Regions from separate parts of the Kitasatospora sp. NPDC053057 genome, predicted to be linked through region 2. Evidence: riboswitches for the same ligand, from Rfam matches in the RefSeq annotation. Region 2 holds a riboswitch; the other holds the start of a gene.
The links. A riboswitch is a leader RNA that binds a small molecule or an ion and turns the genes downstream of it on or off. The one in region 2 is predicted to bind magnesium.
Positions count from the first base shown of each region.

Region 1: linked by a shared signal. The riboswitch ahead of ACIG5E_RS00290 (NRAMP family divalent metal transporter) and the one ahead of ACIG5E_RS12720 (NRAMP family divalent metal transporter) in region 2 are both predicted to bind magnesium.

Region 1 covers NZ_JBITZP010000001.1:52,182-67,449, forward strand. Annotated here, with positions in the region: gene ACIG5E_RS00225 (sigma factor) at 1-329, opposite strand, end outside; gene ACIG5E_RS00230 (ABC transporter ATP-binding protein) at 803-1,567, shown strand; gene ACIG5E_RS00235 (hypothetical protein) at 1,552-3,501, shown strand; gene ACIG5E_RS00240 (sensor histidine kinase) at 3,616-4,932, shown strand; gene ACIG5E_RS00245 (LuxR C-terminal-related transcriptional regulator) at 4,896-5,552, shown strand; gene ACIG5E_RS00250 (ArsR/SmtB family transcription factor) at 5,656-6,099, shown strand; gene ACIG5E_RS00255 (nucleoside deaminase) at 6,174-6,728, opposite strand; gene ACIG5E_RS00260 (nitrate/sulfonate/bicarbonate ABC transporter ATP-binding protein) at 6,756-8,156, opposite strand; gene ACIG5E_RS00265 (ABC transporter permease) at 8,174-9,856, opposite strand; gene ACIG5E_RS00270 (glyoxalase) at 10,004-10,405, opposite strand; gene ACIG5E_RS00275 (hypothetical protein) at 10,402-10,887, opposite strand; gene ACIG5E_RS00280 (winged helix-turn-helix domain-containing protein) at 11,002-11,403, opposite strand; gene ACIG5E_RS00285 (hypothetical protein) at 11,438-11,695, opposite strand; gene ACIG5E_RS00290 (NRAMP family divalent metal transporter) at 11,801-13,450, opposite strand; M-box (ykoK) riboswitch at 13,798-13,975, opposite strand; gene ACIG5E_RS00295 (YhgE/Pip domain-containing protein) at 14,213-15,268, shown strand, end outside.
Region 2 covers NZ_JBITZP010000009.1:78,058-93,325, forward strand. Annotated here, with positions in the region: gene ACIG5E_RS12665 (poly-gamma-glutamate hydrolase family protein) at 1-781, opposite strand, end outside; gene ACIG5E_RS12670 (DUF5995 family protein) at 962-1,816, shown strand; gene ACIG5E_RS12675 (GuaB1 family IMP dehydrogenase-related protein) at 1,874-3,313, opposite strand; gene ACIG5E_RS12680 (SDR family NAD(P)-dependent oxidoreductase) at 3,640-5,124, shown strand; gene ACIG5E_RS12685 (NUDIX hydrolase) at 5,149-5,601, shown strand; gene ACIG5E_RS12690 (FtsX-like permease family protein) at 5,634-7,868, opposite strand; gene ACIG5E_RS12695 (ABC transporter ATP-binding protein) at 7,865-8,551, opposite strand; gene ACIG5E_RS12700 (PadR family transcriptional regulator) at 8,548-9,072, opposite strand; gene ACIG5E_RS12705 (hypothetical protein) at 9,435-10,091, shown strand; gene ACIG5E_RS12710 (YoaK family protein) at 10,114-10,791, opposite strand; gene ACIG5E_RS12715 (MgtC/SapB family protein) at 10,844-11,578, opposite strand; gene ACIG5E_RS12720 (NRAMP family divalent metal transporter) at 11,706-13,361, opposite strand; M-box (ykoK) riboswitch at 13,732-13,908, opposite strand; gene ACIG5E_RS12725 (hypothetical protein) at 14,159-14,329, shown strand; gene ACIG5E_RS12730 (GlxA family transcriptional regulator) at 14,337-15,268, opposite strand, start outside.

The DNA of each region.
Region 1 (15,268 bases), on a different contig from region 2:
GCGTCCAGCGCGACCAGCAGGGCGAGGCCGACCGGGGCACTCGCCGACTCCCCGCCGGACGGCTCCGGTTCGACGACCACATCCGGCAGCCGCGGCCCCGGTTGCCCCGTCCGCGCGACCAGCCGGTTCAGGCAGACCCGGCTGGTCACCACGGCCAGCCAGCCGGCCAGGTCCGCCACCTCCTCCGGATTGATCCGCCCGAGCCTGGCCCAGGCCTCCCGCACGGCCTCCTCGGCCTCGGCGTGCGAGCCCAGCAGCGGGTAGGCGAGGGCGCGCATCCGCGGCCGGAGGTACTCGAACTGGCCTGCCTGCCGCTCGTGGTCGGGCACGGTCACACTCCTCGGTCCCGGGGGCGCGCGTCGTCGTGGGTGGACCTTACTCGGAGATCCCGGTTGATCACACCGGGTGGCACCACCGAAATCCGCGGCGATCCGGCGGGGTGTCCGGCCGCGGAAGCGGGCGTGGCGCCGGGTGCTCCTCGTGGTGGTCGCCGTGCTGGCCGTCGCGGGCGCGGCGGGTGCGGTGGCGATCCACCGGATGACCACCGGGAAGGGCTTCCCGTCGTCGAGCTCGATATGGACGAGGTCGGCCCGCCCGTTCAGTGCTGAGCAGCTGAGCGGCCGGCCGTGGCCGGGGGTGGGCCCAGCCCCACCCCCGGTGGGGGTGCAGCTGGATTCTGCCGCCGTTCCGCCGTCCCTAGATTCGATCACGAGCCGCCCGGAGCGGGGCGGGCGTGAGGATCGGGATCGGGGAGGACGTCGTGCGGGGAAGGGCGCAGTCGGGGCAGGGGGCCCGGCCGGAGGTGGACGCGAGCGCGCCCGCGCTGCGGCTGGCGGGGCTGCGGAAGCGGTTCGGGGCGCACACCGCCGTGGACGGGGTGGACCTGGTGGTGCCGAGCGGTTCGTTCTACGGGCTGGTCGGCCCCAACGGCGCGGGCAAGACCACCTCGCTGTCGATGGCTGTCGGCCTGCTGCGGCCGGACGCCGGGACTTCGGCGGTCTTCGGGGTCGACGTGTGGAGCGACCCGGTACGGGCCAAAGCCCTGGCCGGGGTGCTGCCGGACGGCATGATGCTGCCCGAGCGGCTCACCGGCCCCGAACTGCTGCACTACCTGGGCCGGTTGCGCGGCCTGCCGGCCGCCACGGTGGACGCCCGGGCCGAGGAGCTGCTGGCCGTACTGGAGCTGGACGAGGCCGGGCACACCCCGGTGATCGACTACTCCACCGGGATGCGCAAGAAGATCGGCCTGGCCACCGCCCTGCTGCACGCCCCCCGGCTGCTGGTGCTGGACGAGCCGTTCGAGGCCGTCGACCCGGTGTCCGCGGCGACCATCCGGGTCATCCTGAAGCGCTTCGTCGCCTCCGGCGGCTCGGTGGTGTTCTCAAGCCACGTGATGGCCCTGGTCGAGCAGCTCTGCGACCACGTCGGCGTGATCGCCGCGGGCCGGGCGCTGGCGGCCGGCCCGGTGGACGAGGTGCGCGCCGGGCGCGGGCTGGAGGAGGTCTTCGTCGAGCTGGTCGGTGCCCGTACCGGTGGGGAGGAGGGGTTGTCGTGGTTGGCGTCCTGAACCGCACTGCCGCCCAGAAACCGGCCGGCGTCCTGAACCCGGCCGGCGCCCTGAACCTCGTCGCCGTCCTGACCGGGATGAAGCTGGCCGTCCTGCGCCGGTCGATGTCCGGCCCCCGGGCCGCGAGCCTGATCACCGGGGGAGTGTGCGGCGCTCTGGCGGCGGTCGGCACCGCCCTGCTGGGTCTGGTGGACTTCCCCGCCCCCGAGGTCGGGGTCGGCACGATCGCCCTGGTGCTGCTGGCCTGGAGCGTCGGCTGGGCGGTCGGCCCGACCCTCACCGGCGGCGACCCGACCCTGCGACTGTCCTACTTCACGCTGGTGCCGCAGCCCCCGCGCCGGCTCGCCCTCGGCCTGCTGGCCGCCTCGTTCGTCGGCATCACCCCGCTGGTCGGCCTGATCGCCTTCTCGGTGCTGATCGTCTTCGGCGCCGGGCTGGGCCTGCTGCCCGCGCTGGTCGCCGTCCCCGCCACACTGCTCCAACTGCTGCTCGTCGTGGTACTCGCCAAGCTGAGCCTGCAGTGCCTCGGCAGCGTCGCCCGCTCACGGCTCGGCTGGGAACTGTCCGCGCTGCTGGCCGGGCTGGTCTGCGGGTTCCTCAACACCGGCTGGTTCGGTCTCGCCTTCTTCTTCGAACTGTTGAGCGGCCACTGGGCGCCCGTGATCGGCACGGTCGTACGCGCTCTGCCCTCCGGCTGGTCGGTGGTCGCCGTGGACGCCGCCCGGCGCTCCGACTGGGCCCTGGCCGGCGCCTGCCTCGGCGGGCTGCTCGCCCTCTGCGCGGTGCTCTTCGCCGCCTGGACCGCCCTGCTCTCCCGCCGGCTGGTGCGCGGAACGGCCGGCGGGGGCCGGGCCACCGCCCGCCGGGGCGCCCGACTGCGGGCCGTCCCGGACGGTCCCGGGGGCGCCGTCCTCGGCAAGGAGCTGCGCCTGTGGGTGCGGGACCCGCGCCGCGCCCGCTTCCTGCGGATCGCGCTGTGGACCGGCCTGTTCACCGGCCTGCTGCCGATGCTCGGCGGCTTCTCCACCGTGCTGCCGTGGACCGGCGTCGTCCTCGCGCTGTACGCCGGCGCGCTCGGCTCCAGCCTGTACGGCCTGGACGCCGGCGCCCTGTGGCTGACCCTGGTCGCCCCTGGCGCCGAGCGGATCGACGTCCGGGCCCGGCAGTGGGCCTGGTTGCTGGTCGTCGGCCCGGCCGCCCTGCTGCTCACCGTGGCCGCGACCCTCGCCGTCCCGAACGGCTGGGCCTGGCCGTGGCTGCTCGCCACCCTGCCCGCCGTGCTCGGCGCCGGGGCGGGCCTGACCCCGCTGATGTCCCTGCTCGGCCCCACCCCGTTCCCGGACCTGCCCGGCGGCAACCCGCTGGACGGTTTCAGCGACGAGAGCGGCGACCAGGTCCGGATGCAGAGCCTGGCCGTGCTGCTGCTCCAGCTCGCCGCCGCCCTGCCCGCCGGCGGCGTCGTGCTGGCCGGCACCCTGCTGCACAGTGCGCCGCTGCGGTGGACGGGGACGGCGGCCGGCCTGGGCACCGGGCTGCTGTACGCCTGGTGGCTGGGCCGGGCGGCCCGGCGCCGGCTGGAGACCCGGGGCCCGGAGCTGCTCGACGTGATGCGCAAGGGCGTGCGGCGGGTGACGGCGCCGGCCCGCTCACCGGAGGAGCAGGAGGAGCAGGACCTGCTGGACGGCCTCTCCCGCCGCCGCACCGCGCTGGCCGGACTGCTGGTGACGGTCGGGGTGCTGAGCGCCGCCCCGCAGGGCGGGGTGGCGCTGGGGATGTCGCTCCTCGCGCCGGCGAACCGGAGCTGGTTCCTGGCCCTGTACCTGCCGCCGGGCTGGCAGGTGCCGGTGGCGGCGGGGTTCATCCTGCTGGGCGCGGTCTGCTTCTTCGGGGTGTACCGGCTGATCCGCGCCAAGCACGCCGCCGCCCAGGAGTAGGCCGAGCGGGCCCGAGCAGGCCGAGCGGGCCCGAGCAGGCCGAGCGGGCCCGCTGCCATCATGATCGTCCAGCATCCGGCACCAGCCAGCATCCGACCCGACCCCGGAGGTCCCGTGAGCACCCCGCAGTCCCGAGGCGCCGAGGCGCTGCGCACCGCCGTACGGGCGCTCGGGCGCCTCGCCGTCCTCACGCTCCTCATCCCGGTCGGGGCGGCGCTGGCCGTCCTCTACCTGACCTCGTTCCTGCTCTGGGCCTGCCTCGGGATGTTCCCGCTGTTCCCGGCGGTGACCCGGGTGGTCCGCTCCGCCGCCGGTGCCGCCCGGTGGGCCGCCGGCCACTGGTCGCAGGTGCCCGTACCGGTGCCGTACGTGCCGCGCCCGGCGCTGGAGCGCACCCTGCACGGCTGGTTCTGGACCGGCCACGACTACCACAAGAGCCGCTGGTTCGCGGCCTTCGCCCGCACCCTGCGCTGGCTCTGGAACGACCCGGCGACCTGGCGCGACGCCGGCTGGCTCCTCGCCGACCCGCTGGTCGGGGGCGCCATCGCGGCCGCGCCCCCGCTGCTGGTCGGCTACGGCCTGTACGGGCTCGCGCAGCCCGTCCTGCCCCAACCCGGCTTCGGCTACGGCCTGTTGCCGCTGCCAGGCCTCCTCGGCCCGCTCCTCGGACTCGTCCTCGTCCCCGCCGGGCTCGCCCTCGCCCAGCCGGCCCTGCACCTGCACGGCCGGTGGACCCGCACCCTGCTCGGCCCCACCGAACGCTCCCGGCTCGCCCAGCGGGTCGAGCAGCTCACCGAGATCCGGCTGGACGCCACCGAGGCCCAGGCCGCCGAACTGCGCCGGATCGAACGGGATCTGCACGACGGCGCCCAGGCCCGGCTGGTCGCGGTCAGCCTGCGGCTCGGCGCGGTCGTCCCGTTGATCGACCGCGATCCGGAGAAGGCGAAGCAGGTGGTGACGGACGCCCAGGAGAACGTCACCCAGGCCCTGCAGGAACTGCGCGACCTGGTGCGCGGCATCCACCCGCCGGTGCTCGCCGAACGCGGCCTCGCCGAGGGGGTACGGGCGCTCGCGCTGGACGTGCCGCTGAAGGTCGAGGTACGGACCGAACTGCCCGGCCGGGCCGAGGCCCCGGTGGAGTCGGCGCTGTACTTCGCCGTCAGCGAGGCGCTCACCAACGCGGTCAAGCACGGCGACGCCCGGCACGCCACGGTGGAACTCACCCACGCCGCCGGACTGCTGCGCGCCGAGGTGGCCGACGACGGCCGGGGCGGCGCCGACCTCGCCGGCGGCAGCGGCCTGCGGGGCATCCGGCGCAGGCTGGCGGTGTTCGACGGTACGCTCACGCTGACCAGCCCCCCGGGGGGCCCGACCAGGCTGATCATGGAGTTGCCGTGCGCGTTGTCCTCGCCGAGGACCTCGTCCTGCTGAGGGACGGACTGGAACTACTGCTGAGCGCCCACGGCCACGACATCGTCGCCGCCGTGGAGAGCGGGCCCGAACTGGCCGCCGCCCTCGCCGAACACCGCCCGGACATCGCCGTGGTCGACGTCCGCCTGCCCCCCACCTACTCCGACGAGGGCCTCCAGGTCGCACTCGCCGCCCGCCGAGCACAGCCCGGCCTGCCCGTCCTGGTCCTCTCCCAGCACGTCGAACAGCTCTACGCGCGCGAACTGATCGCCGGCGGCGCCGGCGGCGTCGGCTACCTGCTCAAGGACCGGGTCTCCAAGGCCGACCAGTTCGTGGACGCCGTCCACACCGTCGCCGCCGGCGGCACCGTCATGGACCCCCAGGTCATCACCCGCCTCCTCGCCCGCAACGCCTACGACGAGCCGCTCGCGATGCTGACCCCACGCGAACGCGACGTCCTCGCGATGATGGCCGAGGGCCGCTCCAACGCCGCCATCGCCCAACGCCTCCACTTCAGCGAGGGCGCGGTCAGCAAGCACACCTCCAACATCTTCGCCAAACTCGCCCTCGGCGCCTCCGACGACGACAACCGCCGCGTCCTCGCCGTCCTCGCCTACCTGGACGGGACCCGCCAGGCATAGGAAGTCGGCCGGTCCGACTTCCTATGCCGGGGGCTTCGCGGCTGCGGGGGTGGTTGGCTGCTTCCCGGGGCCGGGTGGGTGGGGGCGTCGGTACGATCGCTGTATGGGTGGTGTGGAAGAAGAGGCCTGGGACACCGATGCGGCGGAGCGGGCGGTGGCAGTGCTGAAGGCGGTGGCGGACCCGTCGCGGTACCGGTTGCTGTGGGCGCTGAGCCGGCGGGAGCTGCCGGTCAGCGAGCTGGCCGAGCTGCTGGGTGCCCATGTGGCCGCGACCTCGCAGCACCTCGCGAAGCTGCGGGCGGCGGGCCTGGTGGTGGCCCGCCGGGAGGGGACGCGGATCTTCTACCGGGCCACCGAGGTGCGCGGCCTGCTGACCGAGGCCGCCGTGATCGCGAACGACCTGCCGGGTCGGGGCGGCGACGGCGGTGGAGACGGCGGCGCGGCCCCGGCCGCCGCGATGGTGGAGCAGCCCTTCGCCCGCGCCGCCCGGGCCGCCCGCGCCGTCCGGGGCGTGCGCCACCGGCCCGTGACCGATCAGCCTGCCTGACGGATCGTCATCTGCCGTGTGAGGTCGTGGCCCGGCTGCTCGTGGGGAGTCCGCAACGATTCGACGCCGTGCCGCTAGGACGGCTCCTCGCCGTCGCCGTCGCGGATGGCCTGGGCGCGGCGGAACAGTTCGTCGGTGCGGTCGGCGAGCACTCCGCCGAGGAGCAGTTGCGGATGGTAGAAGGACTTGGCGGCCTCGGCGACGGCGGTCGCGGACAGGTCGATCTGGTCGAGGCCGGTGCGGCGCAGGCCTTCGATCGAGGTGCCCCAGACGACCTGCGTGATGCCGGCCCATGCGCAGGCGCTCATGCACATGGGGCACGGTTCGGCGGTGGTGTAGAGGGCGGTGCCGGCCCATTCGGGGCTGCCGTAGGGCTGGGCGTAGTCCTCGATGGCGGCGATCTCGCCGTGCTGGATCGGGCTGTCCGCCGATGCGGTGCCCCGGGCCACCACCCGGCCTGCGCGCACGATGACGGCGCCGAAGGGGTAGCGCTCGTCCTTGCGTCCCTCCTCGATGGCCGCGGCCATGAAGCGTCCGTGGTCGTGGGAGGCCGCGGCGGGTGTCGCGGTCGGCAGTAGCAGTCCCGCCGCGCCGACCGTGCCGAGGAAGTGACGCCTGTTCAAGGGCATGGTGTCTCCGTCGGGTTGGGGTTCCGGTTACCGCGGCATTGTCCCCGGCTGGGCCTCGTCCAACCGGTATTCCTGCCGTGCCGCGTCGTAGCCGAACAGGCCCGCGTAGCGGCCCCAGTCGGTCGCGGTCTCCAGCTGCCGGTCGACCTGTTCGCTGGTGTAGTGGTGGGCGAGCAGGTCGCGGAAGAATCCGGCGCGGAGGGTGGTGCCGGGTGCGCCGCCGAGGCTGTTGGCGATCAGTTTGACCAGGGGGACGTCGAGGGCGGCGCCCGCGAAGAGGGCGCGGGAGTCCTGGACGTCGGCGTGGGCGAAGGCGGTGCCGTCCTCGGTGAGCAGGAGGTCGTCGCCGTGGATCTCGGCGAAGCCGAGCAGGTCGAGGGCGTCGACCTGGGGGAGCATGTCGTCGATGTCGAGGCCGAGTTCCTCGGCGAGGTCGGCGAGGTCGCAGCGGCCGTCGCGGTGGGCGATCATCTCGGCGAGGCCGGAGAGGCCGTCGACGCTGGCGGTGGGCAGCGGGGTGTTGGCCACCGTACGACGGTCCAGCCGTTCCGGGTCGGGGCGTTCCGGGTCCGGGCGGGCGGCGGGGCGGGTGTCCTTGGGGCGGCCGGTCATGATCCGGTAGACCCGGTCGACGAGTTCGTCGAAGGCGGCGGAGCCGCGGTCGCGCGGGCGTTCCAGGCCGACTTCGACGGTCTCCCGGATGGTGCCGTACGGGCGGGAGCCGAGGACGACGATGCGGTCGGCCATCAGCACCGCCTCCTCGATGTTGTGGGTGACGAGGACGACGGCGCGAGTGGGGAACTGGCCGGAGTCCCACAGCTCCATGAGTTCGCCGCGCAGGTTCTCGGCGGTGAGCACGTCGAGCGCGGAGAACGGCTCGTCCATCATCAGCACGTCCGGTTCGACCACCAACGCCCTTGCGAAGCCGACGCGTTGGCGCATGCCGCCGGAGAGCTCCTTGGGGTAGGCGTTCTCGAAGCCGGCCAGGCCGATCAGGTCGATGGCCTGCTCGGCGGCCCGGGCGCGTTGGCGCGGGGGCACTGCGCGGGCTTCCAGACCGAGTTCGACGTTCTGCCGGACGGTGAGCCAGGGCAGCAGGGCGAAGGTCTGGAAGACCAGCGCGGTGCCGGGGTTGGCGCCGGTGAGCGGGGTGCCGCGGTAGCGGACGGTGCCGGAGCTGGGCGGGAGCAGGCCGGCCAGGCAGCGCAGCAGGGTGGACTTGCCGGAGCCGGAGCGGCCGAGCAGGGCGACGATCTCGCCGGCCCGGACGGTGAGGTCGATCCCGGAGAGCACCGGCAGTTCGCCGTCGGCTCCGGCGTAGGACTTGGTCAGGCCGGAAGTCTCCAGCAGGATCCCGCCGTCGCCCGTTTCCGTAGCAGCGGTGGCGGGAGCGGGAACGGGAGCGGTACGGGAGAACGGGAAGCGCATCGGACGGAACCCCAGGGCTAGAGCGAGTAGCGGCGCTCGGCCAGCCGGTACAGGCGGCGCCAGAGCAGGCGGTTGAGGGCGACGACGTACAGGCTCATCACCGCGACCCCGGCGAGCAGGTGCGGGTAGTCGCCGCGTTCGGTGGCCCGGGCGATGTACGCGCCGAGGCCGGTGGCGGTGAGGGTGGTGCCGCCGAAGGTGACGACCTCGGAGACGATGGCGGCGTTCCAGGCGCCGCCGGAGGCGGTGATGCCGCCGGTGACGTACGCCGGGAAGGTCCCGGGGATGATGAGCCGGCGCCAGCGCTGCCAGCCGTGGACGCCGAGGTTGTCCATGGCTTCGCGCAGGTCGCTGGGGATGGCCATGGCGCCGGCGATGGCGTTGAACAGGATGTACCACTGGGCGCCGAGGGCCATCAGCAGGACGCCGCCGAGGTCGATCGACAGGCCGGTGCGCAGCAGCAGCCAGACCACCAGCGGGAAGAGGAAGTTGGCGGGGAAGCTGGCGAGGATCTGGACCAGGGGCTGGGCGATCCGGGTCAGTCGGGGGGAGAAGCCGATCTTCACGCCGATCGGCACCCAGACGACGGTGGCCACCGCGACCAGGACGACCACCCGGGCCAGGGTGGCGAGGCCGAGCAGCAGTGGTTCGCCGAAGACGCCGAGGCCGGTGGCGTGGGCGAGGTAGTGCCCGAGGTCGATCAGGCCCCAGAGCACGATGCCGCCGGAGACCAGGGCGAAGGCGAGGTCCCCGGTGCGCTGCCGTGCGGGGCTGACGGCGAGCGGCCGGTCGTCGGTGCCGAAGGCCCGTCCGGCCCGGTTGAGGGCGTGGCCGAGGGGCCGCAGCGCCCGGCCGAGCAGAGCGGGCAGGTGGGAGCGGCGCAGCAGGTCGAGGACGGTGGAGCGCTGGACCTCGGTGGCCTCGGACTGCTCGTTCTTGAAGCGTTCGGCCCAGGCGGTGAGCGGCCGCCAGAACAGGAAGTTGACGCCGATGACGAGGACGGCCATGGTGGCGATCGCCCAGCCGACCCGGCCGAGGTCCCCGGCGGCGATGGCGGCGCCCGCGTAGGAGCCGACCCCGGGCAGGGCGTAGCGCTGGTTGTCGACGCTGATGGCCTCGGAGGCGACCAGGAAGAACCAGCCGCCGCCGAAGCTGAGCATGCCGTTCCAGACCAGGCCGATCATGCCGGAGGGCAGTTCGACCTTCCAGAACCGCATCCACCGGCTGAACCGGAAGGAGCGGGACAGTTCGTCGAGCTCGCGCGGCAGCGAGACCAGTGAGTGGTAGAAGCCGAAGGTCATGTTCCACGCCTGGGACGTGAAGATGGCGAAGACGGACGCGCATTCGAGGCCGAGCATCGAGCCGGGGAACAGCGCGAGGAAGCCGGTCACGGCGACGGTGAGGAAGGCGAGTACGGGCACCGACTGGAGGATGTCCAGGGCGGGGATCAGCACCCGTTCCAGCCGTCGGCTGCGGGCGGCGGCGTAGGCGTAGCCGAAGGTGAAGCCGACGGAGACGACGAGCGCGGCGAACATCCGCAGCAGCGAGCGCGCCGCGTCGTACGGCAGCCGGGCCGGGTCGGTGTCCACGGCGGCGTCGCGGGCGGTGGAGAACCGTACGGTGGTGCCCTGCCCGACCCGCAGGGCGAGGTAGAGCAGGACCAGGACGGCGGCCGCCACGACCACGTCCACCCAGGTCATCCGGGCCAGGCGGCTCGCCGTCCGGGACGGCAGCGAGCCCCGGGACAGGCCCGGGGCGGACTTCGGGAGGGACACGACGGGGACCTCCGGTTCGCAAACCCGGGCAGTCTGCTCCCTCCCGACGTCCGTACGCAATTGAACCGGTGCTCAGACCGCTGTTCGGGCCGCCGTCAGGGCCTGCTGCTCGGCCGCCTCGACGAACTCCAGCAGGTTGCCGACCGGGTCGGTGGTGTAGAAGCGGCGCCGGGGCGGCAGGCTGTCGTCCCAGACCACCTGGGCGCCGAGTTCGGCGAGCCGCAGGGCGAAGTCCTCGATCTCGCAGACCGCCATTCCCGGATGGGCCTTGGTGTTCGGACGGAAGCGCTCCTCGATGCCGAGGTAGAGCCGCACCCGTCCGCCGTCGGCGGCGAACCAGCAGCCGCCGCGTCCGGTCAGCGGCTGGGGCTTGGGGATCTCCGCCATCTGCAGCACGTCGCCGTAGAAGGCGCGCAGCAGGGCCTCGCTGCCGGGCGGCGCGGAGAGCTGGACGTGGTCGAGGGCCGTGATCACTGCGGCCTCCTGTCGAAGGGGGTGGACGTGGCGTGCCGCCGGGCCGCGGTGACCAGCAGCCGGGCGGTCGGGGTGGGCAGGTCGAGGTGGTGGGCGATCCACTGGGGGTCGTGCCCGTGGGTGGCGAACACCCAGGCGGTGTAGAGCCGGTTGAGGCCGGGGGCACCGGGGGAGAGCAGGAGCGGGCGGACCTGCTCCATCGGGAAGCCATCCAGCGAGCGGGCGCTGAACCACTGGGCGTCGTCCTCCGGAGCGGCCTTTCCGTCCCGTCCCGCCGGGCTCGCCCGCTGCCGGCTGTGGGCCAGCAGCAGGGCGAGCAGCAGCCCGGCGACCGAGGCGCCGATGAGCACACCGGAGAGGAAGAGCCGCAGGGGCTCGGGGGCGACGCCGACGGCGAGGCACTGGAGGGTGAGCAGGAGCAGGACGCCGCCCAGGGCCGTCGTTCTGCCGGTCCGGGGGAACGGGATGGCTGCTCTGGTCATGCGGTGTCCTCCTTCTATGGTTCGGCGCGGTGGTTCGGTGCGATGGTTTTCGGCGCGGTGCTTCGGTGCGATGGTTCAGCGCGGTGGTTCCGCGCACTGGTGTTGTGCACCGGTTCAGGCGGCGCGGACCAGTCGGGGGTCGTACTTGTAGCCGATCTGCCGGACGGTGGCGATCGCCTCCCGGTGGCCGGGGCCGAGCTTGCGGCGGAGCCGGGCTATGTGGGTGGCGATGGTGCGGGTGTCGCCCGTGTCGGGCCGGCCCCACACGGTCTCCATCAGCTGGCGGCGGGAGTGCACCCGAAGCGGATTGCCGACCAGGTGTGCGAGGAGCTCGAACTCCAGGTACGGCAGGCTGAGTTGCTGGCCGTCGATGGTAACGGTGCGCTGCTCGGAGTCCACCACCAGGCCGCCCGGGCCGACCACGGCGGGCAGCGGAGCGGGGGCGGGGCGTCGGGCGGCGGGGGCGGGGGCGTGGTCCGAGAAGATGGCGTCGAGCCTGGGGTAGCGCACGGCCATGGCGATGCTCCTTCGGCTGGTGGGGTCGGTCGGTTCAGTGCCCGGCGTGCCAGGAGGCTTCCAGCCGGGGCGTCCCGTCGGGCGCGGTGACGGTCCGCCAGCTGGCCCGCCAGCTGGCCCGCAACGGCAGCGGGCGGTCGCCCGGCAGGGGCGCGGCCGGCGCGGCGGCGCGCAGGACGGGGCTGTCCAGCGGGCTCGCTGCCAGGCGTCGGCCCACCGCGGCGAGGGCGGCGCGCAGTCGGCCGCGGTCGGTGGACGGAAGGGTGGGCTGGAAAGCGGCAACGATGGACATGGCAGGTCACCTCCGTGACAGGGCGGCTGAAAGCGAACAAGTTCTCTGAAAGACACGTGAATTGATGGTGCTTCGGTCGGCGGCGCCGACGGGTCCGGGCCGACCTCAGTGATTGAGCGCGGTCTGGACGATCTTGATGATGACCATGATCATCGCGATCAGCAGGTAGGCCCGTAGGGCACCCATCCCGATCTTGCGGGCGGTGGACATGACCGGCTTCTCCAGGGTCTCCAGCGGGGGCATCCGCCAGTTCTCGCGGCCGGTGCGGTCGATCGGGTCCTCCTTGGTGCCCCGGCGGCCGAAGGTGAAGAAGTACCCGGCGACCAGCACGCCCGCGACCCCGCAGCCGGCCATGATCCACAGGATCGCGTCCGAGCTGATGTCCGGCCAGACCACGGCCGCGGTGAGGATCAGCGACAGCGTGACCAGCACGCCGACCACGGCGGCCGTGAAGGCGTTGGTCTTGGGGCCGTTGACCCAGGGGCCGAGCACGGCCTTGTCGTTGCAGAGCAGCAGCAGGAAGACCGTGGCGGAGGGCAGCAGCACTCCGGCCAGCACCTGGACGAACTGGGTCATCAGGCCCTGGGTGTAGTCGTTGGACAGCAGGGTGATGGCCGCCGCCGCGACCACCAGGCCGGCGTAGATGCCGTAGAAGCCCTTGGCGCCCTTGACCCCGCGGTGCAGCGAGTGCTTGATGCCGAACACGTCACCGATGGCGTAGGCGGTGGACAGCGAGACCGCGAAGGCGCCGATGATCGAGGCGTCCAGCAGCGCGATGGCGAACAGCACGCCGACCAGGTGCCCGGCCTTGTCCTCCAGGCCCTTGGCGACGCCGGCCGCGTCGGAGAACTGGCCGAAGCCGTCGGTGCCCGCGAAGGCGGCGGCGGTGAGGCCCATCATGGCGGCGGCGCCGATGATCACGATCGCGATACCGATCCACAGGTCGGCCTTCTCGTACTTCATGAAGCGCGGGGTGATCCGCTTGTCGATGACGTACGACTGCTGGAAGAACAGCTGCCAGGGGGCGACGGTGGTGCCGACGATCGAGATGATGACCAGCATCACGGCGGCCAGTTCACCCGTGGCGCCCGGCATGCTCGGCACCACGAAGTCGTGGGCCATCTGCGAGGTCTTGGGGTGGACCATGAAGTAGATCGGCACCAGCAGCAGCGAGCCGATGCACAGCGTCACGGCGACGCGCTCGAAGCGCTGGAAGGAACCGGTGAAGGCCGAGGCGATGATGATCGCCGCCGCCAGCACCACCGAGGCCGCCTTCGGCAGCCCGAGGTACCCGGCCGCGAGTGTCACCCCGATGAACTCGGTGACCAGGGTGAGGGCGTTGAGCAGGAAGAGGTCGATGACGCTGAACGCGCCCCAGAACTTGCCGAACCGCTCCAGGATCAGCCGGGCGTGTCCGACGCCGGTGACGGCGCCCAGGCGCAGCACCATCTCCTGGTTGACGTACAGCACCGGGACGAGCATGAGCAGGGTCCACAGCAGCTGGGTGCCGTAGTTCTGACCGGCCTGGCCGTAGGTGGAGAAGGCGCCGGCGTCGTTGTCGCCGACCATCACGATCAGGCCGGGGCCGATGATCGCCAGCAGGGTCTTGAGTCTCGCCGAGAGCCCGTGGCGCGGTGTGTCGTCATCGAGCCGGATGGTGCCGAGCGCGCCCTTGATGTCGCCGACGTGGGCGTCGTCGAGCACCGCCGAACGCGGCGGCGGGACCTTGGAGTTGAGGGTGGCGTTGGTGGTCATGGCGTTCCTCCCGTGAGCCCCGGGCAGGCGGGGCGGTTGGGGGCGCACGGCAGCAGCCCCCCTGCGTGCGGGCACGGCGCATCGGCCCGCGGCGGTGCGCGCGCCCGTACGGGCACGGCGGAGCCGCGTGCATGGGTGAGTGATGCCGACGTACCGTCAGATGGACGTGCAGGGAAGGTTGTTACCGCGTGCCGGAGGTGTACGGGGCGTACGAGGACAGGCGGGGGTAGGGGCTACTGTGGCCCGGACTACTGCAATCCATGTCTCTCGCCTCCTCCCGGTCGACGCACCCCGTGGTGCGTGTCATCGACGCGGCAAGGAGTTCGCCGGCGCGCGGAACGGCAACCGGTTCACCCCAACTCGTCAGAGCTTTGGCACTCCACGGCGTGTCCAACCCCCCTGGGCCGGAAGCCACTTCGGATCAACCCTTAGGTCGGGAGGATCTGTCCTAACCCTGGGCGTCTCTCGACGTCGTCGGATCAGTGGCCTGTGTCCGTGAAGAAGCCTCACCGAACGAGGTGCCTTCTTCAAACCTCCAGAAGCATAGACCGGCCGGAGCGCGATACTTGCGCACTTGGTAGAACCTTTACCCTTCCGGATGTGTGCCGGGTGCATGCCGGACGCGCCGGACGTCCCGGACGCATGCCGCGGGTGTGCCACCGCCCGGGTGACGCGGGTTTGACCACGACGCGACCACGGAACGACTTCCCGCCGTACCCGCAGCGGCACGGCACCGGCCCGTGCCCGAAACCGAGGGGTGGCATGGCGACCTCAGGCTCCCAGGGGGCTCCCCGGCAGGCGAGGGCACTGGCGCTCGCCCGGCGGCCGAAACTGTGGCTCTTCCCGGGCGTCCTGTGCGCCCTGGTGGCCGTGGTGCTCTCGCTGCTCTACATGGGCGGCATCGTCAACCCGAACGGGAACCTGCACCGGCTGCCGATCGCCCTGGTGAACGCCGATCAGGGCGCGCCGCCGCCCGGGCAGCCGGTGAACTTCGGCACCCAGCTGACCCGCGCGGTGGTGGCCGGAACGCCCGGGGAGACCGTCAACTGGAAGCAGACCGACGACGCGGGCGCGCACGACCTGATCTCCTCCGGCAAGGTCTACGCCGCGCTCTTCGTCCCCAAGGACTTCACCACCGCCATCACCAGGCTGGCCACCGGCGGGGCCACCGAGCGGCCCACCCTCACCGTCCTCACCAACCCGCGCCTCGGCAGCCTCGGCGCCTCGATGGCCGCGCAGATCGCCCAGGGCGCCGCCCACCAGGCCTCGCTCGCGGCCGGCAAGCAACTGCTGGCCGCCGTACCGGCCTCCGGCGCCCCTGGCCCGGACCGCGGCGCCATCGCCCGGCTGCTGCTCGCCGACCCGTTCGCCGTCACCACCCGGGTCGGCCCGATCGGCAGCCACAGCGGGCTCGGGCTGAGCGCCTTCTACTACACCCTGCTGTCCGTCCTGAGCGGCTTCATCGGCGGCAACATCATCCACAACGGCGTCGACGGCGCGCTCGGCTACAGCGACAGTGAGATCGGCCCCTGGCACACCCGCCGCCCGACCGTCCCGATCAGCCGCACCCAGACCCTGCTGCTCAAGATGGTGATGACCGCCGGGATCATGCTGCTCACCACCTCGCTGGTGCTGCTCTGCACGGTCGGCATCCTCGGCATGGACGCCCCGCACATGGCGATGCTCTGGCTCTTCGCCTACTGCGCCAGCCTCGCCGTCGGCCTCGGGGTGCAGGCGATCAACGCCGCGTTCGGCGGGATCGGGCAGCTGGTGTCCATGTTCGTCTTCATCGCGCTGGCCCTGCCGTCCTCCGGGGCG
Region 2 (15,268 bases):
TCCAGAACAGCGGCAGCGTGTCGGCCCCCGCGTCGGCCCAGGTGTTACCGCCCGGGGTGAACATCGCGGCCCGCAGCTCGGTGGTCAGCTCCAGCTGGGCGCCCATGCCGAGCATGCTGCGGTTGCAGATGTTCTCCGGGTCGTCTCCGGCGAACTCCTTCTCACCGGAGACGTTCACGGCTCGGATGCCTGCTGCGGCGAACTCCTCCATCAGGTACTGACGGAGGCCGGAGTTCAGGCCGCCGACCAGTACCGCCCGGGCACCGGCCTCCAGTCCGGCCGTGGCGGTGGTGCAGCCGTGCAGCGACAGCACGTTGAGGCTGCCGGAGCACATCGCGCGGACCACGGTGTCGTCGCAGTGGGTCGAGGTGACGTGCAGCGCGCGGTTGTCGGAGGAGCGCAGGCCCTCGAACATCCAGAAGTCGTGCACCGGCCCGGCGGCCGGCGTCGGGGCGAGGTCGGCGGGGTGGTAGCCGGCGACGGCCAGGCACAGCTCGGAGGTGCCGCGCTCGATCCCACCACCGTGCGGGGCGATGACGGTGGTGCGGATGAGGGCCGTACGGTGCTGCGGGCTCTGGTCGTCGATCAGGTGCCGGCGGTAGCGGCGGCCGTAGTCCACACCCTCGACCAGGGTCGGGTCGGCGTAGAGGGCCGTGTTCGAGGGGTAGAGGTCAGCGGCGCTCGCGGGGGCACTGCCCACGGTGGCGCCGAGGGCGCTGAGGGCGGGGGCCGCAGCGAGAGCGGCGATCAGGGTTCGACGGTTGATCACGATCGGGATCATGGCGGGAGGTGGGGGATGGGCAGAGCAACGGCAAAGTCATGATCAGGTCCGCGCCGTTTCGCGGCGGAGTCGGCCTGATCGTGTGACACCGGCTCGACGGACGCGCGCCGCGCCCACGGGCATATCTCCACGCTGCCACGATGATGCGATCAGTGCACGATCAGCCTCGGAGGGTGGCGCATGCCCGGTACAGCGACGGCCCGCACGGTGACGGTCCGGACACCGGTGACGGTCGAGGAGGTGGTCGGCCGGCTGCGGGAGATCGCGGCGGCCCTGCCCCTCGCCGACGGGGTGGCGGTCTTCAACCGGCTCTACCTCACCGTCACCGAGGCGGTCCGCGACCGGCTGGCGGGCGGGTACTTCGCCGACCCGCCGGCGATGGCCGAGCTGGACGCGGTGTTCGCCGGGCGGTACCTGCTGGCCGTGGCCGCCGACGCGGCCGGACAGGAGCCGCCCGCCTGCTGGCGGCCGCTGTTCGCGCTGCGCGCCCACCCGGGCGTGCACCCGCTGCAGTTCGCGTTGGCCGGGATGAACGCCCACATCCAGCACGACCTGCCGCTGGCGGTGGTGGAGCTCTGCCGCCACCGGGGCTGCGAGCCCGCCGAGGTCGAGCAGGACTACCACCGGATCAACGGGGTGCTGGCCGAGGTGGAGTCCGTCGTCCGGGAGCAACTGCTGCCCGGGCCCGAGCTGCCGCAGTGCGCCGAGCCGCTGACCCACCTGCTCGGTGCCTGGTCGGTCGAGGCCGCCAGGGAGGGGGCCTGGTCCGCCGTCCAGGCGCTCTGGGAGCTGCGCCGGCTCCCGGCCGCCGCCCGCGCCTTCACCGCGGCGCTGGACGGCTCGGTCGGGCTGCTCGGCCACGCCCTGCTGCTGCCGCTGGTGCCGTACGACGACTGCGAGGGGCGCACCGGGCAGAACGAAGGCGCTCCCGACACAGCCGCTCCCGACACGGCTGCCTCCGACACAGCCACCCCCGACACGACCGCGGCCGCCCGGCTCCCCGAAGCGAGGAACCGGACGGCCGGCGGGAGGTAGGACGGCCCGTCCGGCAGGACGCCCGAGCGGGCGCCCGCCGGAACGGACCCGGGCGGATCAGGCCCAGCTGGAGTGCAGCGGCTTGCCCTCGGCGTAGCCCGCCGCGCTCTGGATGCCCACGATCGCCTTCTCGTGGAACTCCTCCAGGGTGTTGGCGCCCGCGTAGGTGCAGGAGCTGCGCACGCCGGCCACGATCGAGTCGATCAGGTCCTCCACGCCCGGGCGGGCCGGGTCGAGGAACATCCGGGAGTGCGAGATGCCCTCCTCGAACAGCGCCTTGCGGGCCCGGTCGTACGAGGAGTCCTGGGCGGTGCGGTTGCTCACGGCGCGGGCCGAGGCCATGCCGAAGCTCTCCTTGTACTGGCGGCCGTCGGCGGCGGTCTGCAGGTCGCCCGGGGACTCGTAGGTCCCGGCGAACCAGGAGCCGATCATCACGTTGGAGGCGCCGGCGGCCAGCGCCATGGCGACGTCGCGCGGGTGGCGCACACCGCCGTCGGCCCAGACGTGCTTGCCGAGCCGGCGGGCCTCGGCGGCGCACTCCAGGACGGCGGAGAACTGCGGGCGGCCGACGCCGGTCATCATCCGGGTGGTGCACATGGCGCCCGGGCCGACGCCGACCTTGAGGATGTCGGCGCCCGCCTCGACCAGGTCGCGGACACCGGCGGCGGAGACCACGTTGCCGGCCACGATCGGGATCTGCGGGTCCAGACCGCGCACTGCGCGCAGCGCGCTGATCATGCTCTCCTGGTGGCCGTGCGCGGTGTCGACGACCAGCACGTCCGCGCCGGCCTCGATCAGCGCCTTGGCCTTGCCCGCGACGTCGCCGTTGATGCCGACGGTGGCGGCGATCCGCAGCTTGCCCCGGGCGTCCACGGCCGGGGTGTACAGGGTGGCGCGCAGCGCGCCCTTGCGGGTGAGGAGGCCGACCAGCTTGCCGTCGCCGTCGACGACCGGGGCGAGCTTGCGGTGGGCCTCGGTGAGCTTGTCGAAGGCCGCGCGCGGGTCGAGGCCCTCGTCCAGCAGCAGCAGGTCGCGGGACATAATGTCGGCGAGGCTGGTGAAGCGGTCGACTCCCTGGCAGTCGGACTCGGCGACCACGCCGACCGGCTTGTCGTCCTCGACCACCACGAGGGCGCCGTGGGCGCGCTTGGGCAGCAGCGAGAGCGCCTCGGCGACGGTGGCGCCGGGGGTCAGGGTGATCGCGGTGTCGACCACCAGGTGGCGGCGCTTGACCCAGGAGATGACGTCGGCGATGACCTCGGTCGGGATGTCCTGCGGGATGGCGACCAGGCCGCCGCGGCGGGCGACGGTCTCGGCCATCCGGCGGCCGGCGATGGCGGTCATGTTGGCGACGACGAGCGGGATGGTGGTGCCGGTGCCGTCGTTCGAGGAGAGGTCCACGCCCTGCCGGGAGCCCACGGCGGAACGGCTGGGGACCATGAAGACGTCGTCGTACGTCAGGTCGTACGAAGGCTTGAGGTCGTTCAGGAAACGCATGAATGGGCTCTCTGGCTGGGAGAAATTACACCTCGGGTGCGGTTGCGGCGGAGCCGTCGGGGCGCACTCGGGCGCCCGGCACCCAGCATTCGATTCTCCGTGAGCGCGGCGCCAAAAGCCAGTTCGAGCAGCATTGCTGGGGATGTGCACAAACCATGATCAATGCTCCGCGCGTAGACATGGATGATCCTCCAAGCGCTCTCCAGGGGTTCCCCAGAAGCCCTCCCCCACGTCGGCCTTTCGCCCCGGCCCGGGCCGCTCCCGTAGCATTCACGCGGTAACGGCGAGGCGACTGGGAAGCGGCAGCGGGCGTGAGCATCGAGCAGATGGACATCGAGCAGGGTCAGCACGAGGAGGAGATCGACTACGGTCCCGGCCTCGACCCCGAGCGGCTGCGGCTCTGCCTGGAGGTGCTCGCGGAACTCGACGAGCTGCACGTCGACCACCCGGACGCGATCACCGTCCGCAAGGCGGTCGGCGGCATATTCCGGACCCTCAAGCAGCGCCGCCGCCAGGAGACCCGGGCCCGCAAGACGGCCAACGACCGCGAGGTCACCGCCCGCACCGCCACCGGCGCCCCGACCCGGATCGACGACGAGACGGCCGGCGCCTTCGGCCTGACCACCGTCACCACCACCGAGATCGCCGGGATCCTGGAGCGGCCGCGCTCCTGCTACACCTGCAAGACCCGCTACGTCGAGGTCGACGCCTTCTACCACAACCTGTGCCAGAAGTGCGCGGTCCTGAACCGCTCCCGCCGGGACGCCCGGGCCGACCTCACCGGCAAGCGCGCGCTGCTGACCGGCGGCCGGGCCAAGATCGGGATGTACATCGCGCTGATGCTGCTGCGCGACGGCGCCCACACCACCATCACCACCCGCTTCCCCAACGACGCGATCCGCCGCTTCAAGGCGATGCCGGACAGCGCCGAGTGGATCCACCGTCTCAAGATCATCGGCATCGACCTGCGCGACCCGGCCCAGGTGATGGCCCTGGCGGACGAGGTCGCCGCGGACGGCCCGCTGGACATCCTGATCAACAACGCCGCGCAGACCGTCCGCCGCCCGCCGGAGTCCTACCGCGAGCTGGTCAACGCCGAGTCCGCCCCGCTGCCGGCCGGTGAGCTGCCGCAGGCCACCACGATCGGCCGCTTCAACAGCGGCACCGTCGACCTGCCCGCGCTCCCCCGCCAGGCGAGCGGCGGCGAGCAGCGGCTGGCCGCCGAGGACGTCACCTCGCTCGCGCTGGTCACCGGCTCCGCCACCCCGGCCCGGATCGAGGCCGGCACCGCGATCGACGCCGGCGGCCTGGTGCCCGACCTCGCGCCCACCAACAGCTGGGTGCAGACCGTGAGCGAGGTCGGCCCGGTCGAGCTGCTGGAGGTCCAGCTCTGCAACTCCACCGCGCCGTTCATCCTGATCAGCCGACTGCGCCCGGCGATGGCAGCGTCCGCGTCGCGCCGCAAGTACGTGGTCAACGTCTCCGCGATGGAGGGCGTGTTCCACCGCGGCTACAAGGGCGCCGGCCACCCCCACACCAACATGGCCAAGGCCGCGCTCAACATGCTGACCCGCACCAGCGCGCAGGAGATGTTCGAGTCCGACGGCATCCTGATGACCGCCGTCGACACCGGCTGGATCACCGACGAGCGGCCGCACCCGGACAAGATGCGCCTCGCCGACGAGGGCTTCCACGCCCCGCTCGACCTGGTCGACGGCGCGGCCCGGGTGTACGACCCGATCGTGCGCGGCGAGGCGGGCGAGGACCTGTACGGCTGCTTCCTCAAGGACTACGAGCGCGGCAACTGGTGACCACCTGAAGGAGATGACGGCGAAGTGACGACCGCACCGATGCTCGGCGCCGGGATCATCGTGCCCACCGGGGACGGCCGGGTGCTGATCGGCCGCCGCACCACGGCCGGCGAGCCGCCGACCTGGAGCCTGCCCGGCGGCAAGGTCGACCCCGGCGAGTCCTTCGAGCTGACCGCGGCCCGCGAACTCGCCGAGGAGACCGGGATCGTGCTGCCCGCCGAGCGGATGCGGGTGCTCGCCGTGCACCTGGACCACGAGCTCGGCCGGCCCCGGCTGACCGCCGCCGTGCTGGCGCCGCCGAGCCTGGCCGAGGCGGTGGTCACCGAGCCGCACGCCTGCGCCGGCTGGGAGCGCTTCCCGGTGGACGCGCTGCCGGAGCCGATGTTCTACCCGTCCGCGCTGGTCCTCGGCAGCTGGCTGCCCGGGCTGGACGGCGCGCGGCGGGACGGGACGCACGGTTACCCCGTCGCCCACTGAGGGCCACGGGGTAACCGACTCCGGTGCGGGGCTCAGCCGTTGCGGGCCGCCTCCGGACCGGTGATCCGCCCCAGCAACGGCAGGGTCGAGGCGATGATCCCCAGCGAGGCGGCCAGCCCGAAGCCGACCAGCCCGTAGTACGTCAGGTCCGGGGACACCAGGCCGTAGTTCATCTGCGCCTTCAGGAACATCGCCGCCGCGGCGAAGCCCGTCCCGATCGCGAGCGCCGACACCGCCAGCAGCGGCAGCGCACTCTCCAAACCGACTACCCTGCGCAGCAGTTGCAGTGGCGCGCCGGTCAGCCGCAGCATCGCGAACGGCCGTCGGCGGTCGGACAGTCCGGCCACCACGCTCACCGCGAGGCTGCACCCGGCGATCGGCAGGGTGGTCAGCAGCACCACGTTCGCCAGCTGCCGCCAGCCCTGGAGCTTCTTCTGCCCCTCGGAGGCCCAGTCCTCGGCCAAGCGCGGCTCGTAGGTCGGGAACTCCTTCATGAACAGGGTCCGCAGCTGTTCCTTGGCCGTCTCGGAGCCGTCGGTGGTCGCGTAGAGCATCCGCACCGGGAGCTTGGCCACCTCCGGCGCGGAGATCGCCGCGGCCGGCCACTCGTGCCCGCTGCCGTCCGTCAGGTCGACCAGCTGGAAGGGATCGACTGCCGCGACGGCAGCTCCGGACGCGCAGTGGCCGACCACGGGGACCTGCGCGAGTTCCGCGCAGCTCACCAGGCTGGGCACCATCCGCCGCTCGCCCAGCTGGTACGTGCCGATCCGGGCCGGGTTGTCGTGCACCAGGGCGATCCCCTGGAACCCGGGGACGGCCCGAGCCTGTGCCAGCACCCGGTCGGGCACGGAAGGCAGCGTGGCCGCGTCCTCCTTGTTGCCGAACGGAACGTCCACGATGGCCTTGCGGACCTCGGGGGCGCCGTTCAGCGTGCCCTGGTCGGCGTTGATGGTGCCCATGATGGCCAGGGTTCCGGTGGTCACGAACAGCGCCAGCACCAGTCCGGCGACCGAGCGGAACCCCGCCCTCGGGTCGTCCGAGAGGCGGCGCATCGCGATCAGCGAGGCCGGCCGGCTGGTCCGCCGGGCCACCGCCTGGGCGGTTGCCATGGTGAGCCACGGACCGGCGGTCATCAGGCCGAGCATCACCAGCACGAAGCCGGTCAGGTAGGCCATGGACTGCCCGTTGGTGGTCGCCGGCTTGCTGCCGACGAAGTAGCCGAGCTCGGCGAGGCCGGCCACCAGCGGCGCCAGCCGCCAGGCGCTCGGCGGCTTCGGGGTGACCCGGCGGGAGACCCCGAGCGGCGAGATGGTGACCCGGCGCAGCGCGAACCGGGCGGCGAGCGCCGCCGCCACCGGCACGCCCAGCACCGTCCCGGCGACCTGCGGCAGGGTCAGGCTCAGGTCGGAGGCGAAGAAGCGGGCGCCCGTGAACGGCACGTCGGCCACCATCGGCTTCAGCACGAAGTACAGGCCGAAGCCGACCGCCGTACCGATCACCGCGGCCACGGTGGACTCCACCGCCGACATCACCGACACCTGCCCGGGCGTCGCGCCCACCAGGCGCATCGCGGCGTAGCGCTGCTCCCGGGTGGCGGCGGACAGCCGGGTCGCGGTGCCGATGAAGATCAGCACCGGGAAGATCAGCGCGGCGGCCACCACGGTGAGCACCAGGACCATCCGGTCCCCGTGCACGCCCGCGCCGTAGCAGGCGGCCTCGCAGTCGGTGGGCAGCGCGGTGGCGATGCTGGTGACGGTGGTGGCCCTGGGCAGTGCCTTGACCTCGTCCGCGGTGCGGCCGACGACCAGCGCCAGGGTGTCCGGGGAAGGCAGCGCGTCGTCGCCGAGGGTGCCGGCCGGCCGCCCCGGGAAGCGGTCCCCGAGCTCGACGGCCGGGGTTTCGCGCATCAGCTTCTGCAGCGCGGGCGAGGCGTAGTACTCGCCGGGCGCGGGCAGTCGGCTCAGGCCGGGCACCAGCGGTGAGTTGGGCCCGGTCGGGGCGAGGTCGGCCCGGAAGACGGTCTTCCCCCGGTAGTAGTCCGCCCGGGCGGCCCACCAGAGCGGGTCCGCCGAGCTGGCCGCCGTCGCGCCCTTGGCGCCCGTGTTCATCCAGACCTGCCGCTCGTTGGCGCGGTCGATCGCGTTGAGGCTGGAGAGGGTGGACAGCAGCAGTCCGACCCCGATCGCCACCGCCGCCGCGATCATCAGCAGCCGGGCCACGGCCTCCCGGCCGCCGCTGACGGCCAGCCGGAGCGAGAAGGGGATCACGGGGCCACCGATCCGGCGGAGAGCGTACGGGCCTGGCCGTCGCGGACGATCGCCTCGCGGTCGGCGTAGGCGGCGACCCTCGGCTCGTGGGTGACCAGGATGACGGTGGTGCCCTGCTCCTTGGCCGAGGTGACCATCAGCTCCATCACCTGCTCGCCGGTCAGCGAGTCCAGCGCGCCGGTCGGCTCGTCGGCGAACAGCACCTGCGGACGGGCCACCAGACCGCGGGCGAGCGCCACCCGCTGCGCCTGACCACCGGACAGTTCACCGGAGCGGCGGTTCTCCATGCCGTCCAGGCCGAGCCGGGCGAACCACGGGCGAGCCTGGGCCAGCGCCGCGCCGCGGCGCACGCCGTTCAGCAGCAGCGGCAGGGCGACGTTCTCCTCGGCCGTCAACTCCGGTACCAGCTGGCCGAACTGGAAGACGAAACCGAACTTGTCGCGGCGCAGGGCGCTGCGCCGGGCCTCGCTCATGCTGTCCAGGCGCTGCCCGTCGAACAGCACCTCGCCCGCGTCGGGCACCAGGATGCCCGCCAGGCAGTGCAGCAGCGTCGACTTGCCGGAGCCGCTGGGGCCCATGATCGCGAGCACCTCGCCGGCCTGGACGGACAGGCTCGCCCCGCGCAGCGCCGGCGTCTCGCCGAAGGCGAGGGCGATGTCGCGGGCCTCGATCACCGTGGTCATGCGCGCACCTCCGCGGCGAGCGCGTCGAGCCGGGCGACGGTCAGGTCGATCCAGCGCAGGTCGGCCTCCAGGTGGAACAGGCCGTGGTCGGCGAGCAGGGCGTCCACCAGGGCGCCGGTGCGGCGCAGTTCGGTGAGTTCGCGCATCCGGCGCAGGTGGGCGGCGCGCTGGGTGTCCAGGTACGTCTCGGCGTCGCGGCCCAGCATCAGGGCCAGCACCACCTTGGTGAACAGCACGGACTGCAGGTTGGGTTCGGGCGCCACCGGGTCCTGGAGCCAGGTCTCGAACTCGGTCGCCCCGGCCTCGGTGATGACGTAGCGCTTGCGCTCGGGCCCGTCGCCGGGCTCGGCCTCACCGGCCATCACCTTGCCGTCGCGGGCCAGCCGGCCGAGGGTCGCGTACACCTGGCCGTACGGGAGGGGCTTGCCCCGGCCGAAGAGGGAGTCGTAGTCGCGCTTGAGGTCGTAGCCGTGACTCGGCTCTCGCTCCAGCAGCCCGAGGAGGGTCAAAGGAACACTCATGGGGAGGACGATACACCAGGGATATACACCGAGTGTATAGCTGCGAAGAATACGGCGCCGACCTGGTGAAACGTCAACTCGCTGAAGAGGACGGGCAGGAGGCGGCCGCACGACCGCCCCCTGCTCCGCACCACCGGCCGAAACCCCCACGGTCCGGCCGGGCCGGCGCCGCGCCCAGGCACGGGGGACGCGGTCGGACCCCAGCCTGCCCGCCCCGGGGGCGGCTGCCGAGGGCCGAACGTCCCGGGTGGTCAGGGCCGACGGTGCCACGAGCGCTCACCACTCTTGTGCGAGGGGGGCGATCGGGTGGAAATTGGGTGACGAAACCCCGTACGCGCCCGCGTCCTTGAGGAGACCTCAGCGTGTCCAGCACACCCCGCCCGGCCAGGCCCGCGTCGCTCCCGCGGCGAACCGGCCGCCGGCTGCGGCGGGCCTTCGGTGCCCGGCACGAACCGTTGGCCCGCCCCATCGACCGGGCCCGCGCCCGCGCCTGGCTGCTCACCGTCCTCGGCGGACTGCTCGCCGCCGCCCTCGCCGTCGGCGGCGCGCTGCTGCTCTACCGCTCCACCGCACCGCAGGCCGACACCGACCGGGCCCGGCTGCGCCAGGTCGACGCCGTCGTGACCGCGGCCGCCGAACACGGCGTCGTCACCGGCAGCCGCTTCTCCGGCGGCTACGGCAACCGGATCGACGCCGAGGCCTCCTGGACCTACCCCGGCACCACCCGGCACACCGGCATCGTCCAGGCGCCGAGCACGGCCAGCGCCGGAACCGTCGTCCCCATCTGGGTCGACCCCGCCGGCAACGCCACCAATCCCCCGGTCAACCGCGCCGCCCTCGCCGTCTCCGCCGCCTGCACCGGCGCCGGCGCCCTGCTCACCCTGCTCGCCCTCCTCACCTTCGCCCTGCGTCTGCGCCTGCACGTCCTCGACCGGCGCGCCGAGGCCGACTGGACCTCCGGCTGGGCGCGCCTGGAACCGCTCTGGAGCGGCCGCGCCGGGAACCGCCTGGAGGACTGAGAGCCCCAGGAACTCGTCTGCCTCAGCGGCGTCGCGTCCAGGCCGGGGCCGGAGTCGGCCTGGCCGCGTGGTGGGTGAGGGCGGCGACGGCGACCAGCAGGGCGAGCGCCAGGGCCAGGGCGGTGGGGACGGAGGTGTGGAGGACGAGGAGCGCGCCGAGGAGGGCGCCCGCGAACATCCAGACGGCCGAGGCGACGCGGCGCGGGCCGGTGCGGTCGGCGGCGAGGGCGGTGAGGGTCATGGTGAGCACGGTGGTGGTGAGGCCGGGGACCTTGAGCGAGCGGACCACCGCGTTCTGGCCGCCCATGGCGAGCGCGAGCAGGCCGATCAGGGTGTAGCGGGCCGCCTCGGAGCTGTGGCCGGCCGCGGCCGCCAGGAGGACGCTCGCGGCGACGAACACCGCCTGAACGGCGACGGCGACGGTCAGCAGGCGGCCCCGGTGGCCGGGCAGGTGCCGGGACAGGTGGCCGCCGGCCAGGGCGCCGAGCAGGAAGGCGGCGAGGGCGGCCAGCGAGGCGGTGGCGGACAGGCCGGGGGCGCCGGCCAGGGCGAAGCCGAGGAACACCACGTTGCCGGTCATGTTGGCGACGAAGACGTGCCCGAGCGCCAGGTAGCTGACCGCGTCCACCACCCCGGTGACCACGGTCAGCACCAGCAGCATCGGCACCAGCGGCCCGTGCTCGGGGTCGGCTTTCAGCATCGGGCCTCCCGGAAGGTTCGTGTGACGGCCCTTCCGTTCTACACCAGCACCGTCAGGCCAGCGCCGGGTTGCCCGGCTCGTCCGGCTCGTCGTCCAGGTGCCAGTGGAGGTCCCGCACACCGGGCTCCAGGGACAGCCGGGTGACGACCTGTTCGAGGGCCGGGGCGACCTGGCCGCTGATCGCCACGGTGGCCCGCAGGCTGGTGGCGTCGCCCTGCTCGGTGCGGCGGGCGCGCAGGCCGGTGGGGGCGAGGCCGGAGGCGGTCAGGGCCTGGAGCAGCAGGGCGCGGATGTGGGTCTCGGACTTGCGGTCGCACTCCAGGTGGACGGTGGCCCGGGAGGTGGAGTCCGGGTCGCTGCCGGACTGCGGGGCCCGGTCGAGCAGTCGGCCGGCCGGGCGCAGCACCAGGTGGACGGCGAGCACGGCCAGGGTGCCGAGGACGGCGAGGTCCAGCTTGCCGGAGGCGGCCAGCACCCCGACGGCGGCCGAGCACCACAGGGTGGCGGCGGTGTTGAGGCCGCGCACGCCGGCGCCGTCGCGCAGGATGACGCCACCGCCGAGGAAGCCGATGCCGGAGACGACGTAGGAGGCGACCCGGGTGGGGCTTCCGGTGTCACCGACGGCCTCGCTGTACAGGACGAACAGGGTGGCACCGGCGGCGACCAGGGCGTTGGTGCGCAGGCCAGCCATCCGGGCGCGCCACTGGCGCTCGACGCCGATCAGCGCGCCGCAGGCGACGCCGGTGGCGAGCCGGACCAGGAACTCGACAGTGGTCAGGGTGTGCACGACGGCACCTCCTCCAGAGGATTCGCGGGAGTCACGGCCGAACATGGGCAAGGGAAGCGCGGGCAAAGCAACGGACGGGTGGCGAGCCGCTGCTCACCACCCGTCCGTACGGGCTGCGGCCGGTGGCTCAGTGGTTCAGCGCGGTCTGGACGATCTTGATGATGACCATGATCATCGCGAGCAGCAGGTAGGCGCGCAGGGCGCCCATGCCGACCTTGCGGGCGGTGGACATCACCGGACGGCTCAGCGTCTCCAGCGGGGGCATCCGCCAGTCCTCGCGGCCGGTGCGGTCGATAGGGTCCTCCTTGGTGGCGGTGCGGCCGGCGGTGAAGAAGTATCCGGCGACCAGCACGCCCACCAGGCCGCAGCTGCCCATGATCCACAGGATCGCGTCGGAGCTGATGCCCGGCCAGACCACCGAGGCGGTCAGGATCAGCGAGAGCATCACCAGCACGCCGACCACCGTGGAGGTGAAGGCGTTGGTCCGCGGCCCGTTGACCCAGGGGCCGAGCACGGCCTTGTCGTTGCAGAGCAGCAGCAGGAAGACCGTGGCGGAGGGCAGCAGCACCCCGGCCAGCACCTGGACGAACTGGGTGATCAGCCCCTGGGTGTAGTCGTTGGACAGCAGGGTGATCGCCGCCGCGACCACCACCAGGCCCGCGTACACCGCGTAGAAGCCCTTGGCGCCCTTGACCCCGCGGTGCAGCGAGTGCTTGATGCCGAACACGTCGCCGATCGCGTAGGCGGTGGACAGCGAGACCGCGAAGGCCCCGATGATCGAGGCGTCCAGCAGCGCGATGGCGAACAGCACGCCCGCGAGGTGGCCGGCCTTGTCCTCGATGCCCTTGGCCACGGCGGCCGTGTCGGAGAACTGGCCGAAGCCGTCGGTGCCCGCGAAGGCCGCCGCCGTGAGGCCGATCAGCGCGGCCGCGCCGACGATGACCACGACGATCCCGATCCACAGGTCGACCTTCTCGTACTTCATGAAACGCGGGGTGATCCGCTTGTCGATGACGTACGACTGCTGGAAGAACAGCTGCCAGGGGGCGACGGTGGTGCCGACGATCGAGATGATGACCAGCATCACGGCGGCGAGCTGGCCGGCGCCGCCGGGCATGGTCGGCGTCACGAAGTCGTGGGCCATCTGCGAGGTCTTGGGGTGGACCATGAAGTAGATCGGCACCAGCAGCAGCGAGCCGATGCACAGCGTGATGGCCACGCGCTCGAAGCGCTGGAAGGAGCCGGTGAAGGCCGAGGCGATGATGATCGCCGCCGCCAGCACCACCGAGACGACCTTCGGCAGCCCGAGGTACCCGGCCGCCATGGTGACCCCGATGAACTCGGTGACCAGGGTGAGGGCGTTGAGCAGGAAGAGGTCGATGACGCTGAACGCGCCCCAGAACTTGCCGAAGCGCTCCAGAATGAGGCGGGCGTGGCCGACGCCGGTGACGGCGCCCAGGCGCAGCACCATCTCCTGGTTGACGTACAGCACCGGGACGAGCATGAGCAGGGTCCACAGCAGCTGGGTGCCGTAGTTCTGGCCGGCCTGGCCGTAGGTGGAGAAGGCGCCGGCGTCGTTGTCGCCGACCATCACGATCAGGCCGGGACCGACGATCGCCAGCAGGGTCTTAAGCCGGGCGGAGAGTCCGCTGCGGGGGGTGGTGTCGTCGAGCCGGATGGTGCCGAGCGCGCCCTTGATGTCGCCGACGTGGGCGTCGTCGAGCACGGCGGACTGGGCGGCGGCGGGAGCGGTGGGGACCGTGGGAACCTTCGGGTCCAGCATCACGTTGGTCATGGCGGGGCCTCCCTGCCCTCTTCCTTGAGAGGGCGACAGGGGGCACGCAGCAGCGATCCTCCCTGCGAGCGCACGACGTCCGCTCCGTACGGCGACGCTGAGCGGCGGCGGCCGTGCGGGCATGACGATGCGTCAGGCGGTTTGCGTCCGGGCATGGTCGAGCGCAGGACGAAACGCCGGGTGAACGCGCAGGGAAGGTTGTTACCGCGTGCCGGAGGTGTTCGAGAGCATGCGGGGGTAGGGGCTACTGTGGCCCGGACTATTGCAGTCCACGTCTCTCGCCTCCTCCCGGTCGGGGGCGCACCGTCTGTGCGCCGCGTCACGACACGGCAAGGAGCACACCGGTCAACGATGGACCGGTACACCCCAACTCGTCAGAGCTTTGGCACTCCACGGCGTGTCCAGCCGGATCGGCCGGAAGCCACTTGGGGTCAACCCTTAACTCGGGAAGACCTGTCCTGAACCTGGGCGTCTCTCGACGTCGTCGGGTCAGTGGCCTGTGTCCGTGAAGACGCCTCACCGAACGAGGTGCCTTTTCAAACCTCGAAAAGCATAGACCCGCCGCGGCCACCCGAGTTCACCTTTTCGGCTGATCTTCGACAGCTTTGTAGAACCTTGACCAAACCCGGGCAGCTTGTGCGCCCGCTCGCGGCATATATAGTTCATCGACATATACAGCTGAACAGCCCACGAGGGGAACCGCGTCCCACATCGATCCGAGCCGGCCCGCACCCGTCCTGCAGCTGTCCGGGGTCTCCCGAGCGCACGGGCGCGGCGCCGCCGAGGTGCACGCCCTGCGCGGGGTCGACCTGACCGTCCACGCGGGCGAGTTCGTCGCCGTGATGGGCGCCGACGTGGTCCACCGCAGCGGTCAGCTGACCCCGGCCGAACGGGTCGGGCGGGCGCCTGCCGCCCTGGCCGAGGAGGACTGCACGGTTACCGGTCAAGGATCTTGACGATGCATCAGCTCGGCTGGAAGGTCCGCCGGTAGGCCTGCGGCCCGACCCCGATGGCGGCGCGCAGGTGCTGGCGCAGCGAGGCGCCGGTGCCGAGGCCGGAGCGCCGGGCGACCAGCGGGACGGGCCAGTCCGTCGTCTCCAGGTAGTGCCGGGCGAGGTCGAGACGCTGGCGGGTGAGCCACTGGGCGGGGGTGGTGCCGGTCTCCTCGCGGAAGCGGCGGGAGAAGGTGCGCACGCTGGTGTGGGCGTGGGCGGCCAGGTCGGCGAGGGTGAGCGGCTCGGCGAGGCGCTCCAGGGCCCAGGCCTGAGTGGCGGCGGTGCCGGCGGCGGAGGGTTCGGGGACGGGGCGACGGATGTACTGGGCCTGGCCGCCGTCGCGCCAGGGCGGGACGATGCAGGAGCGGGCCACCTCGTTGGCGACCCGGCTGCCGTGGTCGCGGCGCACCAGGTGCAGGCACAGGTCGATCCCGGCGGCGACCCCGGCCGAGGTCAGGATGTCGCCGTCGTCGACGAACAGGACGTCCGGGTCGATCCGGGCGGTGGTGAACATCCGCTGCAGCCGGTCGGCCTCCCGCCAGTGGGTGGTGGCCCGGCGCCGGTCGAGCAGGCCGGCGGCGGCCAGCACGTAGCTCGCGGTGCAGATGCCCACCACCCGGGTGCCGGGGCGGATCGCGGCCAGCGCGGTCCGCAGCGCCTCGGGCAGGGTGCCGTGTTCGCGGATGGCGCCGAGCGACTCCGAGGGCGGGATGACGACGGTGTCGACGGTGGCGAGCAACCCCGCGTCCCGGGCGACCGCGATGTCGAAGTCGGCGGCCGTGCGGACCGGTCCGCCGTGCAGGCCGCAGGTGGTGACGGTGTAGAGCGGACTGCCCTCCTCGTCCCGGGCGGTGCCGAAGATCCGGGCCGGGATGCCGAGCTCGAACGGGAAGACGCCGT